DNA from 4 places in the Clostridioides sp. ES-W-0016-02 genome. Region 3 is predicted to be linked to each of the others. Evidence: riboswitches for the same ligand, from Rfam matches in the RefSeq annotation. Region 3 holds a riboswitch; each other region holds the start of a gene.
What was found. A riboswitch is a leader RNA that binds a small molecule or an ion and turns the genes downstream of it on or off. The one in region 3 is predicted to bind cyclic di-GMP.
Positions count from the first base shown of each region.

Region 1: another riboswitch for cyclic di-GMP. It lies ahead of IC758_RS15475 (SrtB-anchored collagen-binding adhesin); the one in region 3 lies ahead of IC758_RS10570 (SH3 domain-containing protein).
Region 2: another riboswitch for cyclic di-GMP. It lies ahead of IC758_RS18565 (type II secretion system protein); the one in region 3 lies ahead of IC758_RS10570 (SH3 domain-containing protein).
Region 4: another riboswitch for cyclic di-GMP. It lies ahead of IC758_RS15280 (M60 family metallopeptidase); the one in region 3 lies ahead of IC758_RS10570 (SH3 domain-containing protein).

Region 1 covers NZ_CP061361.1:3,299,324-3,302,988, reverse strand. Annotated here, with positions in the region: gene IC758_RS15485 (hypothetical protein) at 1-210, shown strand, start outside; gene IC758_RS15480 (cation diffusion facilitator family transporter) at 444-1,622, shown strand; cyclic di-GMP riboswitch class II at 1,743-1,828, shown strand; gene IC758_RS15475 (SrtB-anchored collagen-binding adhesin) at 1,945-3,665, shown strand, end outside.
Region 2 covers NZ_CP061361.1:4,007,479-4,011,143, reverse strand. Annotated here, with positions in the region: gene IC758_RS18570 (ribose-phosphate diphosphokinase) at 1-117, shown strand, start outside; cyclic di-GMP riboswitch class II at 961-1,046, shown strand; gene IC758_RS18565 (type II secretion system protein) at 1,204-1,695, shown strand; gene IC758_RS18560 (GspE/PulE family protein) at 1,850-3,526, shown strand; gene IC758_RS18555 (type II secretion system F family protein) at 3,538-3,665, shown strand, end outside.
Region 3 covers NZ_CP061361.1:2,164,938-2,168,602, forward strand. Annotated here, with positions in the region: gene IC758_RS10560 (AAA family ATPase) at 1-178, opposite strand, end outside; gene IC758_RS10565 (PadR family transcriptional regulator) at 555-1,082, shown strand; gene IC758_RS10570 (SH3 domain-containing protein) at 1,332-1,814, opposite strand; cyclic di-GMP riboswitch class I at 1,900-1,993, opposite strand; gene IC758_RS10575 (FtsX-like permease family protein) at 2,676-3,665, shown strand, end outside.
Region 4 covers NZ_CP061361.1:3,255,020-3,258,684, reverse strand. Annotated here, with positions in the region: gene IC758_RS15285 (cell wall-binding protein Cwp9) at 1-1,107, shown strand, start outside; cyclic di-GMP riboswitch class I at 1,312-1,397, shown strand; gene IC758_RS15280 (M60 family metallopeptidase) at 1,520-3,665, shown strand, end outside.

The DNA of each region.
Region 1 (3,665 bases), 1.1 Mb from region 3:
AAGTATTTTGAAGGAGAAGTTATAAAAGATGAATATGTAGAAGGGAAGTTTATGGAATTCTGGTCAAGATATACTCCAATAAGTGATACAGTAATACCACTTGAAAAATTTAGAAATATAAATTTATCTAATATAAAGAATGTTACAATTGAATTTGAAAGTCCAGAAACTGGTTCAATTATGTTAAATAAAATAGTTGGTATAAAATAATAAAAGTGGTTCTAGATAAAAGTATAAAGTATCTAGAACCAATTTTATTAGACATTATTAATTTTAGTCAGAGATATAAAACTACTTCATATTAACTATAAGAAAAGAAAATTAAGAATATTTTACTGATATAGAACAAGTTTAAAGAATTTTATATCTAAATTGTGTTATCATGAGTAAAGATATCAAGTTTCGAGTTTATTAATAAAATAAAAGACAGGGAGGTAAGTTTCATGTTCTCAAAAATCCTAGTCAAAACATTTATCAAAGATAGTGAGAATGTTCAAGATAAAGTTGTTAGAAATAAGTATGGTTATGTAGCAGGAATAGTAGGCATAATATCTAATTTAGTTTTATTTATAGTAAAGGTTTCTATAGGTGTACTTACATCAAGTATAGCTATAATGGCTGATGCGTTTAATAATCTTTCTGATATGGCATCTTCAGCAATAACTATGATAGGGTTTAAACTAGCAAGTAAACCAGCTGACAAAGAACATCCTTTTGGGCATGGTAGAATAGAATATCTATCAGCATTAATAGTAGCTTTTATGGTTATGTTGGTTGGACTTCAATTTGTGAAATCGTCTATAGAAAGAATAACAAATCCAGTTCCTATAAAGTTTGAATTAGTACCACTGATACTTTTAATTGCATCTATAATGGTTAAAATATGGTTGAGTCGCTTTAATAAATTTATGGGAAATAAAATTAATTCATCAGCATTAAAAGCAGTGTCATTGGATGCTTTGGGAGATGTATTTACATCAAGTTGTGTAGTTATATCTTTTATTTTGGCTAGATTTACTGATTTACCTATAGATGGATATGTAGGTATTGTAGTATCATTAGTAATACTTTATGCAGGATTTTCTCTTGTAAAAGATACTATAAATCCTCTTCTTGGGGAAGCTCCAGATGAAGAAATGGTCAAATCTATTTTAGAATTATTATTATCTTATGAACATATAATAGGTACACATGATTTAATAATCCATAATTATGGAGTTGGAAGATGCATTGCATCTATACATGCAGAAATTCCAGCGAATATAGATATAATGGAAATTCATGAAATTATAGATACTGCTGAGAGAGAAATATCTGAAAAGTTGGATATATATTTGGTAATTCATATGGACCCTATATGCCTTGATGATGAAGAGGTTATATCATCAAAAAGAGAACTTGAAGAAATACTTAAGAAAAACAGCCTTATAAAATCTATGCATGATTTTAGGATAGTTGGAAAAGGAAGTAAGAAGAATTTAGTCTTTGATATAGTAGTTAATCCTTCTGAATTTTCTAAAGGTATGTCAGAAGAAGATCTAAAAGCAGATATAACAAAACTAGTTAAGGAGATGAATCCTGATTATAATTGTGTAATTGTTGTAGACAAGGATTTTATTTAATGATGATAAAAAAATAAAGGAAAAAAATGTAAAAAATATAGACAATAAAACATAGACATAATATAATGGATATATAACTGTATTTAATTTGAATATAATAATTTTTAATTATTTTTATAAAAAAATTATAGAGACGTTGAAGTATATCCTATTACTGGGCACCTTATGGGTATACAGAGTCAATGGTGCAACCGGCTATGAATATAAATTTTATTTATTTCATAGCTTTTTTTGTATAGTTTTTTGATAAAAAAAGTTAAATTATATTGGGTATTTATGGAATTTTACAAGAGTGTAAATAGATTAGAGGGGAGCAATCTATATGAAGAAAGGAAATAAAAAGGCATTATTAATCAGTTTAATTATGATTTTAAGTATGATAGTTACTACAATATATCCATCTGTATCTTATGCATCAGAATTAGAAGGCAGTGGGTCTATACAAAGCAATTCAAATAATTTACCAACTGGAGATGGAAAACAAGAAGAAAATAAGAAACCAGAACAGACTCCAGAGGGAGATAAGCAAGAAGAAAATAAGAAACCAGAACAGACTCCAGAAGGGGATAAACAAGAAGAAAATAAGAAGCCAGAGCAAACGCCAGAAGGAGATAAGCAAGAAGAAAATAAGAAGCCAGAGCAAACGCCAGAAGGGGATAAACAAGAGGAAAATAAGAAGCCAGAACAGACTCCAGAAGGAGATAAGCAAGAAGAAAATAAGAAGCCAGAGCAAACTCCAGAAGGAGAGAAACCAGAAGAAAACAAGAAACCAGAACAAACTTCGATAGAGGATGAAAATTTACTTAAGACTTTAGAAGAAGAACTTAATGAAGATAATGAAGACCACGGATTTATCGTAAAAATTAATAATGATGCAATAGAAACAGAGTCAATGAAAAAAATTACATTTAATTTAACTTATACTCCAACATCAAAAGGGATAAAAGCAGGTGACTCAATAACTTTTAAGGTTCCAGATGTATTTAATAAAGTTAATTTAGATTATACAAGTGAATGTTTTGATAAAACAGAGAGTAATGGAGAGTATACGCTTACATTTAGAGAATTACCTAATGGTCAAAGTGTAATGCAAGGAAAAATTGGATTAGAAGCATATGTGAATAAAGTTAATGAAGAAACAAGTGCCAAAATTCATATTGAAACTACTGGAAAGATAGAAAGTGGAAATGGAGATGTGGATATAGAAATAAAACCTGGCGATAAAGAAGACATTGAAGAAGCTAAAGGAACACTTAAGAAGCTTGTTGAAGGAAGAGAGTCAACTACTGTATTTATGCCAGTTAAAAATAAAGATGTAAATTATACTATACAAGTAAATGAAAAAGAAGAAGAATTAAAAGATATTACTTTATATGACGAACTCCCTGAAGGAATGACATTAATAAAAGATTCTGTAAGTATAGTAGCAAGCAATGGAAAAGAAGTAAGTGATTTTAATATTGAACAAGGTGAAAATTCTATTTCAGTTACTTTTGGAGATATAGATAAAGCGTATACTGTTAAGTATAAGGCTAGAATTAGTGATGAAAATGCAAAACATGGTAACAAATATAAGAATATAGCTAGATTAGAATCTGCAGGTAATAAAGTTCAAGAAGATGATGCTATTGTAAGTATATTTGATAGAGGAAATGATTATCTTTTGACTAAGGGGCATTCAGGAGCAACAAATATTACTCAAGTAGGTCAAGTAATCAACTATCAGATTTCAATAAATGATGATAAATCACCAGTAAGTAATGTGGTTATAACAGATAATATACCAGAAGGTATGAGATTAACTACTGCTGGAGAAGCTGGGCATGATTTTAGAGTTGTAGAAGTTCCAATGAATGGTGGCTGGACTCCTTGGAGTAAAGAAAAAATTGCAAATAATATTTCATATAAAACAGAAGAAAAAAGAAATGAAAGTGGGCAAGTAGAAAAAGTTATAACTGGATTTACAATTAATCTTAGTGAGGAAGAAGTAGAATCAAAGTTCTTTATAGCATATACATTAAAAGTTATTAGTATTGAAGATAG
Region 2 (3,665 bases), 1.8 Mb from region 3:
ATACAACTTCCTGAAGAAAAAAGAATAGATAAGATAAAAATAAAAACAGTAGCTCCTTTATTTGGAGATGCTATAAGAATGATATTCTCTAATGAATCAGTAAGTAAATTATTTTAATTAATTAGATTTATAAGAGTTGCTTAAAGTAAGTTTTTAAGCAACTCTTTTTTAATATCTAATTTATGTATTAGTATAATTTATTGGAGTTGTATGTGTGTATATAAAAGTAAATGTTTCTTGTAAAACATGTGGATAAGTAATTAAAAACTAAATTTAATAAAAAATATAAAATTATGAATATTACGAATATAAAAAATATTTGGAAAAATCATTGAAAAAGTTTGAATTATGTAGTATTATGTAAATATAAATTAAAGAAAGAGGTGTTTCCAATGGGAAGGATTGAAGATGAACCCCTAATAATTAATTGATTCAGCCACAATCTAAAGTAAATATAAAAATCTATTGAAAGTTTATTTATAAGAATTGAAAATAGTATCTATTCTATATCTTTAGTGTTTGTGAGAGGGTTCTGGATTATATAAAGTTACTGTAAAGAAAGTAATTTTGTACGATAAGCATATATATAGATGAAGAGTTTCATTTATATAGTGATTGTGGCTGAATCATAACTGCAAGAATATAGAATGTTTATATATAGATGTTTTTAATAAAATACTATATTGTAATAGCTTTTAGCTTTCAAATAAATATTAGCAAAGGATGGAAATGACAATGATAAAACTAAATGATAATTTATAAATATCTCCTTACGATATATGATAATTGTAGGGAGATGTTTCTTTTTTTGTATAGTATAATTACTTTCGGAAATTATGTTTGAATATGTTAAAGTTTGGTATATATAAATAATATAAACTGTATTGCTAAAATGTGGTAACTATTATATAATATAAGTGGATATGTATCTCTATTATGAGTTATATATCATTCTAAATTTAATAAAATAGAAACGTTGATGTATGTTCTGTAATGTGGGCACCTTGGAACATATTGAGTTAGTGGTGCAACCGGCTATGAAATTGTATTTATGATACTTTTATTTTCATAGTTTTTTTTGTTCAAAAAAATGGTTATATGCTAGAAATAAATCTGGTTAGTACGTGTAAATAATTTTACTTAGATTTTTAACCAGATATATTATAATTAAGTATTAATTAAAAAAATTGAGGGGGAATAAAAATGAAGTTAAGAAAGAATAAAAAAGGTTTCACTTTAGTGGAATTATTGGTAGTAATTGCAATTATAGGTATATTAGCAGTAGTGGCAGTTCCAGCTTTATTTAGTAATATAAACAAAGCTAAGGTAGCAAGTGTTGAGTCTGATTATAGTTCAGTTAAAAGTGCAGCATTGTCTTATTATGCAGATACTAACACATTACCTACAGATATAAAAACGCACTTAAAATCATACTTGGAATCTGATATAGAAAATTCTGATATTGGTGGAACTTATGATTTAGTTAAAGTTAGTAATAATAAAAAATTAGCATTATTGATAGATGGCGCAACAATAACAAAAGAACAAGCGAACAAACTAGTATCTGATATAGGGGAAGATAAGGTTTATACAGATGAAAATCTTTCTAGTAAGTTAACTAGTGCTTTAGATAAAGGTGATATATACATCATTCTTATAGATAATTTAGAGGATAATGGTAGTAGTGGTAATTAATAGTAAATAATATATTTATTATTTGATTATATTTAAGTTTAATTATAAATTTAATGAAAAAGGCAGGAAGAAAATCTTCCTGTCTTTTATACTATTTTCTTTAATGTCCAATCACAAATGATGATATAATTGAGATAGTAAAGGAGTGAAATCTGTGGCTAAAAAAGTTAGAATAGGAGACAAACTGGTTGAAAAAGGATACATAACAGAAGACCAGCTTAAATGGGCATTATCAGAACAAAAAAACAGTGGAAAAAGACTAGGAGAATTTCTAGTACAAGAAGGTCTTATAGATAGTAACTTATTAATAAGTGTATTAAAAGAACTTTTGGATATAGAAAGTGTATTTTTAGAAGGAACAGAAATAGACACATTAGCTACAAAAATGGTTCCAGAAAATATATGTAAAAGATATGCGATATTTCCATTCAAAATCGATGGAGACAAGATATGTCTAGCCATGTCAGACCCACAAGACAGAGAAGCAGTTCAAGATGTAAGACGTATGTCAGGTAAAGATGTCGAAATATTTATATCAAGTGCAGAAGATATAAACAAAGCAATAGGTCATGCTTATGCACATTCAGAAATAAATAAAGCAATGACTGAATACAACAAAAACAAGACTGGTGGAATTAGAGAAACAGTAATCCTTGAAGAGGATGTAAATGCTGCTCCAATAGTAAGACTAGTAAATAATATACTAGAAAATGCTGTTAGAATGGAGGCCAGTGATATACATATAGAACAAAGCGAAAATTACATGCGTGTTAGATTTAGAATAGATGGAATGTTAAGAGAATATATGAGAATGAACTCTGCTCCATACAAAGCGGTAATAAGTCGTATAAAAATAATGTCAGATATAAATATATCTGAAAAGCGGATTCCACAAGATGGTAGAATATATTTAAAAGTAGATAATAAACCTATAGATTTTAGGGTTTCTACAATGCCTACTAATAGGGATGAAAAAATAGCAATGAGAGTACTTGATAAGAGTAATTTTATGGTAAGTAAAGAAGTACTAGGAATAGATGAACATGGCTCTAAGATATATGATGAGTTAATAAATACTCCTTATGGGCTTATATTGGTAGTTGGACCTACTGGAAGTGGAAAAACTACTACATTATATTCAATGCTAAATCAATTGAATACGGAAAATAGAAATTTATTAACGATAGAAGACCCTATAGAGTATGAACTACCTGGTGTAAATCAATCTCAAATAAATGAGAAGGCAGGACTTACTTTTGCCAGTGGGCTTAGAGCCTTTATGCGTCAAGACCCAGATATAATAATGGTTGGAGAGATAAGAGATACAGAAACTGCTGAAATAGCAATTAGAGCTTCTCTTACAGGACATTTAGTTTTAAGTACATTACATGCAAATACAGCAGTCGGAGCGATTTCACGTCTTTTAGATATGGATGTGGAAAGTTTTTTGATAACTTCATCTCTTTTAGGGGTAATATCTCAAAGGCTGACACGAAAAATATGTGAACATTGTAGAATTTCATATGAGGCAGACACTGGAGAAAAAAAGGCTCTTGGCATTGATGTAAACGAATCAGTGACTATCTATAAAGGACAGGGATGTGAAAGATGTAATAATACTGGATATAAGGGTCGTCTAGGTATATTTGAAATGCTTGAAATTACACCAGAAATAAAAGAGCTAATAGATTCATCTGCAAATCAAAGAGAAATTTTAAAGTTAGCTAAAAAACAAGGTATGATTAGTCTAAAAGAGGATATAGTTAAAAAGGTTTTAGGTGGAAAGACAACAGTAGAAGAAATGATTAGAATAATTTTGATGACTGATTAAGGGATGATATTATGAAAAGTTTTAAGTACACAATAATAAAAGAGGATGGGAAAAAGCAAACTGATGTGATTGAAGCTAATGATTTTAATGAAGCTAAAAGTCTTCTTAGAAAAAGAAATCTTAGAGTTCTTGAAATCAA
Region 3 (3,665 bases):
ATGAACAAATATTTGAAAGAACCATTTTTTTCGTTTCAACAGTAATTTGAAATGGATGCATATCCCAACACCAATCACCATCAAGAAAAACACTATTTTTCAAGATTAATTTTAGAGATTGGCATACTGTTGTTTTGCCTACTCCCATTGTCCCACCAATAATATAAATATTTTTCATTCATTTTTCCTTTCAAAGTTCAATTTATTTGTTAGTCATATTTTATCACATCAACATATAAAAATCATACTTTAACATCTATCATATTATTCATACCATATACAATTGCTTTGTTATCTTTAGGTCTCTTATATTCCTTCCTAAATGGATTAAGTAGAAAATTAAACTTATAAATCAGTTTTTATTACTTAAATTTTTGAAATAATTAATTTAAACTTTATACATTTATTAATTTGTAACATAATCTATATTCATACTTTCTTTCATTAAAATTCCATGATACAATAATACTGCTAGATAATAGTAGTAGTTTAATATAAAACTAATATATATATAATTATGTAATAATAAATATTACAAAGGAGAGTGAATTATAATGTTATCAAAACCAGCAACAATGCTTTTAGGTCTAATAAATGAAAAGCCTCTTAATGCCTATGAAATTATAAAAGTGCTAGAATACATGAATGTAAAGTACTGGTTTAATATCGCAGACTCAACCGTATATACTACAATTAAGACTTTAGAAAAAAGAGGATTGATTTTAGGTACTGTTAAAAAGGATGGTAATATGCCAGACAAAACGGTTTACACAATCACAGAAAAAGGAAGTATAGAATTTCACGATACTTTGAGAAGTTCTATTTTAAAATTCGATTATGACACTAATATTTTTTCTATTACAGCATTCTTTATTGAATGCCTAGGAAAAGAAGAAAGAAAGAAGCTTTTAGAAAAACGATTAGAAGTTTTAAATCAATATCTAACAGGGATTAAGCAAAAAGATGATGATTGGGAAAAAGAAGTTAGTGAATTTCATGTTGCTAATGTAAAACGTATGATAGATATAGTATTAGCAGAAATTTCTGGAACAAAAAAATTATTAACTGTTTGTAAGGGTTAAGCAAAAACTGTAGATAATGGCTTTCCACATATAATTCATAGTTTACTGTTTTGTATTTATTTTATTTACTCTTCTTTCATAGATATAGAAAGGGCACCTCATATGAAGTGCCTATCTATATTATATTCATTTTTAGTTATTACCTTTAACTATTGTATAAAACTTTTTTCTCAATATATTTTCATATACCCTTATGAATGACATCTTGCATTTATTAGGATTCTTTTTTATAAAGTTTATTATATATGATTATGTCAAAGTCGAATATTCTTCTACATACTGACTATATACATATCCAGAATATCTTTTCCCATTTTTGTGAATATTGATTCTTGTCCATTTTCCAACACTATAACAGACTTCAACTTTAAAACCATCAGGAATTGTAGTTATTATTTTTGAATCTGTTGTTCTGTCATTTCTTAATTCTAGATTTAAACCATTAGTTTTTATATTTCCTATGTAATTTCTTTTTCTGTTTTCTAGAATATTATTACTTTTAGCATTGCTCAATTTCTCTAAATATTTATATAGTAACCAACCTTTGTCATAATTACTTTCAACTTCTGCCCATTTTCCATTTACACAATTTAACTTAACCATTTTTCCTTCTGGTATGCTTTTTAATTTCATACTGTTTATATCTGGTTTCTCTCTTAAATTCAATTTAATCTTAGTCTTAAAATTGATGTTAGATTCATCAAAGTTTTTTAACATTAATTCAGATATCATTTAAAATCCTCCTCTTGCCAAATTTTAAGTTATTAAAAATACCTAACTCTTAAAAAATAAATTTAACAAAAAGAATTATTATCTTTTTGGCAACTGGCTGACATGACCTTTATTATATAAAGATTTTAGTCCCTATAGCTTTGCGTCATTAGATTTATCTAATATTGCCTATATCTGAATAATAACACAAATTAAATATTTACAAAATAATATTCCCTCAAATTTTATATTAATTAAATATAAATTCAATTTTTAATTAATAATAAATAAAAAATATCTTTATATTACTAAATAAAGTATTATTCTCTATGAATCATCTATAAAATAGTAATTTACCTAACATATAATTTTTTATAACAAACTTTTTTCTATATTAAGAATATGAAGATATAAAGACAAATTCATAATTTCTTATATCTTTAATACAGGAACTTTTATAAATATATATTAACAAAAAAGTTTGTGTGTATTCATACAGGTTCTTATACCTTATATCTCTTTTTTGATTATTGAACACTATTTAGGTATCATAATTTTTTAAAGCTTACTTGACAAAAAAGGTATATCACTGTATCATTAATATAAACCGACGGTCAGTCTATAGAATAGATATAAGTATAAAATCTACATATATTTGTATGATTATGAAAGTACATAAAGACTAACTAATAAAAATTTTAATGAAAATAGTGGTAACTATTGTTATCTCTTATCAATATATAACATTAATAAAAAAATCACTTATGATACACTTTCTTGAGTTTTTTTATATTCAACTCAGTTCACTTACTTTAGTTATTTACATTGCTATACTTATGCTATTTTTAATTTTTTAAAATTTTTAAGAAACGAGGATGAAATATGTTAAAAAGAATATTACAAAAAGATTTAGCAAGAAATAAAGTAGTAACAGCCACATTATTCATATTTATTTTCCTGGCAGCTATGTTGGTATCTAGTGCTACAAATATCATTATAGAACTTACTAGTTCTATGTCTTCCTTGTTTAGACAATCTCATGCACCTCACTATGTTCAAATGTATTCTGGAGAATTAAACCAAAAATTAATCAATGAATTTACATCTTCAACTCCGTCTGTAAAAGAACAACAAACGGTTGAACTTCTAAATATCAATGGAAGAAATATTTTTCTAGGAAATGAGAAAAAAAGCCAATCTGACAGTGTTTTAGAAAATAGTTTTGTGAGGCAAAATAGTAAGTTCGATTTTTTGTTAGACATGAATAATGCTATATTAAAAGTAGAAAATGGAGAAATAGGGGTTCCTGTCTATTACATGAAACAAAATAATTTAAATATTGGAGATAAGATACAAATAGCCAATGGTGATTTCTTCATGGAATTTACAATAAAAGACTTTGTGCGTGATGTACAAATGAACCCTTCCCTTGTTACTTCAAAGCGTTTCTTAATCAGTAATGATGATTGGAATACTTTACATGCTAACTTAGGTGAAAGTGAGTACCTTATTGAATTTCTATTAAATGATATAAATAAAATTAGTGAATTTGAAACGTTATATCAATCAACTAATCTTCCACAAACAGGAACATCAATAACTTATTCTCTTTATCAAGTACTAAATGCATTATCTGATGGAATTTTAGTTGCAATTATTATATTAATTAGTATTCTACTTATTATAATTTCTACTTTATGCTTACGATTTACACTAATTACAACTATTGAAGAAGATTATCGTGAAATTGGTGTTATGAAAGCAATTGGTATCCAAAGTGTTAATATCCGAAAGTTGTATCTTGCAAAATATCTATTGATTGCATCTTTAGCAAGTTTTTTTGGTTATATAACCTCATTATTTATTGGAACT
Region 4 (3,665 bases), 1.1 Mb from region 3:
AACACTGTATATATAATAGGTTCAGAATCGACAATAAGTAAAAATATTGAAAATCAATTACTTTCTAAAAAGAAGGTTGTACAAAGAATATTTGGTGAAAATAGATTTGATACGAGCGTAAAAATAGCTGAGAAAATTAAAGAAATCAAGCCTATTGATAAGGTAATTATAGCTAATGGAGTCACAGGAGAAGCAGATGCGATAAGTGCATCACCAGTAGCGGCAAGAGATGGAGTACCTATAATACTTACAGATGGAAATAGTGTAGGGTTTGATACTACAGGATTAAAGAGTTATGCACTTGGTACTAGTGAAATAATAAGTGATGAATTGGTCAAAAGTACAAATTCTGTTAGGTTAGGTGGAACAGATAGATTTGACACCAATAAGAGAGTTATACAAGAGTTTTATAAAAACAGTAAAGAGTTTTACTTAAGCAAGGGTCTACAATTAACGGATGCATTAGTTGCTTCTACAATAGCAAAAAATGCTCCTGTAGTATTAGTGGAAAATGGTAGCAATAAGAGTGTTTTAAGTGGAGCAGATAAACTTACAGTACTTGGAGGGATAAATCAGAATGTAATCAAACAGTGTATAAATCAAGCTTCTCCAAATCAACAAGGACTATATTATAATCCAAATGATAGAGCATTTAAGGACAGAATAAAGGGAAAAGTGTATGCTCATATAAGACAATATAGAAAAGAAAACGGAGTAAAAGAGTTATCTGTAGCAAGTAGATTAGAGGGATTAGCAAATGATTGGTCTAATTTAATGGCAAATAAGAAGACTTTATCTCACACAATAAATGGCAAAAACTCATACTCTACTTTTCTAAAGTACTTAGATTGGAGTGAGATTAAATCTGGATATGTTGCAGTTCAAGGTGAAAATATAATTAAATATAAAATTCCAGATAAACCCGTTTATACAAATAGAGATGCAGATGATATAGGAAATTTTATTTTCAATGAGTGGAAGACAAATCCTGAAGAAGGTACCAATATGCTACATAAAGGATATGAAATAATGGGATTTGGAATAGCCATAACGGGGGATAAGACTATATACGCAACACATGAGTTTTATGGAAGATATAAAGAATAAATATTTGTTATGATTTAGGCATCTTACAAAATGTAACTACACACAAAATGATAGCTGTGAGAAAATAATATATAAATAATAAAATTATAATGGAAAATAACATTTATATTAATACAATAATATAAATGTTATTTTTTTAAAAATTTAGTGAAAAAATTGTATCAAAAAGTTTAAATATGGTATAAAATGGGTAAGAAAGTAGTGAAAATTAAATGGCAAAATTAGGGAAACTTAATGACGCAAAACTATAGGGGTTAAAGCTTTTAAAGCCATATCAGCCAGTTGCTAAAAAGAGTAAAGTCTTTTTATTTTATAATTAAGATTCTCTTTGAGTGTCTTTTTTTATTGTCTGAAACTATAGTATTTAAATTCATGAGAAATTAGAAATTTATTGAGGGAGGATTGTTGTTTCATGAAAAAAGCAATATCTTGTGTACTAGCAGTATCAATGTGTAGTGCACCACTAAACGTTTTTGCAGAACCTATCTTAGAGGGGAAGTTAAGGGCAGTTGAAAAATCAGTTACAGAGAAGTTAAAGGGGAATCTTGAAGTAGATTTAAATTTTTCACTTCCAATAAAAAATAATGAATCAGAAAGTATAACTAATACACAATTGGAATTAAAAGATGATAGTAATAACAGTGGAATAATAAAGCTTGGAGAAAAAGATTCAGGAACATTAAATATTGGGGCAGATAACATAGAGTATACTATAAAAAAACTATCTGCAAGTAGAAGTGAAATAAAAAATAAAGATGAAAATATATCATATTATAATATTGTATTTAATAATTTACCTGTTGGAAAATACAATGTAGAAGTCTCTGGAGGAGGATTCAAGAGTAAGGAAATTAAGGACATTGATATATCAAGTTATTCACAAAGAGTTTTGTTAAGTAATAGAGCAAGTGTAGATGATAAAAATAAACCTCTAAACTATGAACTATTCTTGATGGGTGATGTGAATAATGATGGGAAAGTTGATAAGAAGGATTATGAGGATGTATTGAAAAATATAAACTCAAATAAAAGTGAATATGATTTAAATAGAGATGGAAAGGTAGATATTGCTGACTTAGACTATGTTCAGAAAAATTTAGGGCAAAGTGAAGATGAAAAAAGCCTAGAGAGTATAGTATCTACCAATCCTATAGTAGATACAAGTAAAGTAACATTAGAAAAAAACAGTGATACAAATATTCAAGGTACTGTAGAGGATTTATTCAGTGGAGATAATAGTGGAGTTAAAATATCTCCAGCAAATGCAGATGATAAGATATCAGAAGAAAAACCAGCAGTAATGGATATAGCTTTATCAGAAGCACTTGATATGGAAGTCATAAATATAAAAGCACCTGAAGGGAATGCTCCAGCAAAAGGAATAGTTGAAGTTACAGATAAAGATGGTAATGTTCAACAGATTCCTTATGAAAATAAAGAATATGTAGAAACTTTAAAAGAAGAGCAGAAGCAAGAGGAAGTAAATAATGAGCAAGAAGAAACAAATAATAAAGATGAAAATATAGAGCAGTCTGACAATAATTTAGACAATAATCAAGAAGAAAAAAATGATAAAGAAGATTCAAATACAACTGATAAAGAAAACAACGATAAAGAAAATTCATCAACAGATAAGTCTGATTCAGACAAAGATACATCAAAACAAGAAGACAATATCAGCAAAGATGATAATTCTACAACATCTACATATGGTAGGTCAGCAGTAGAAACATATGCAGAAGTTCAAAATAGTGATATAGTAATAAATCTTGGTAAACAAGTAGCAGTAAAAAAGATAACAATAAAAATAACAGCTACAACAGCAAATGATAGAAATCTTGCAGAAATATCTAAAGTTGAATTTTTAAATAATGTTTATAAAGAAATACCAAAACCAGATATGAATATACCTAAAATCAATAAAATATCGACTAGTACTGCTGTTGGAAACGAAAAAGTATCTTTTTATTGGAATAATGAAGTAAATGTATCTGCATATGAACTTGTATTAGATACGATTGACAGTAAAGGAAAAGTACTATCGACTAAAAAATTACAAACGAGTAAAAACACTATAGATGTAAGAGATATACAAGCATATGGATTATATAGAGTGAGCATACAGTCTTTAAATGGAGATTGGGCTAGTGGATATAAAGAGGCAACAGCAGAAAACTTAGATGGAGTCCCAGAAAATGTAGACTCAAACTATAAGCCTATACAATTTAGTCCAGACAGTATAATAGAATTTCAAGTTGTTCCAGATACAAAACCAGAACCACCAGAAGGTATAAATGTCAAAGGTAGATTTAAGGCTCTTGATGTAAGCTGGAAAAATCATAAACAAGCTAAAGACTTTGATTTATATTATAGAGAAAAAAGTTCTAATGGCTCTTGGATAAAATATAATGACAAACTTATTCGTGGAACAAGTTTAAAAATAGAGGGGCTTAAGGATAATACAACATATGAAGTTAGAATGACAGCTACGAACCATTTAGGTACGAGTGGAATGTCTAAAACATATATAGGAACAACTGAGAGTGTTGATGCTCCAA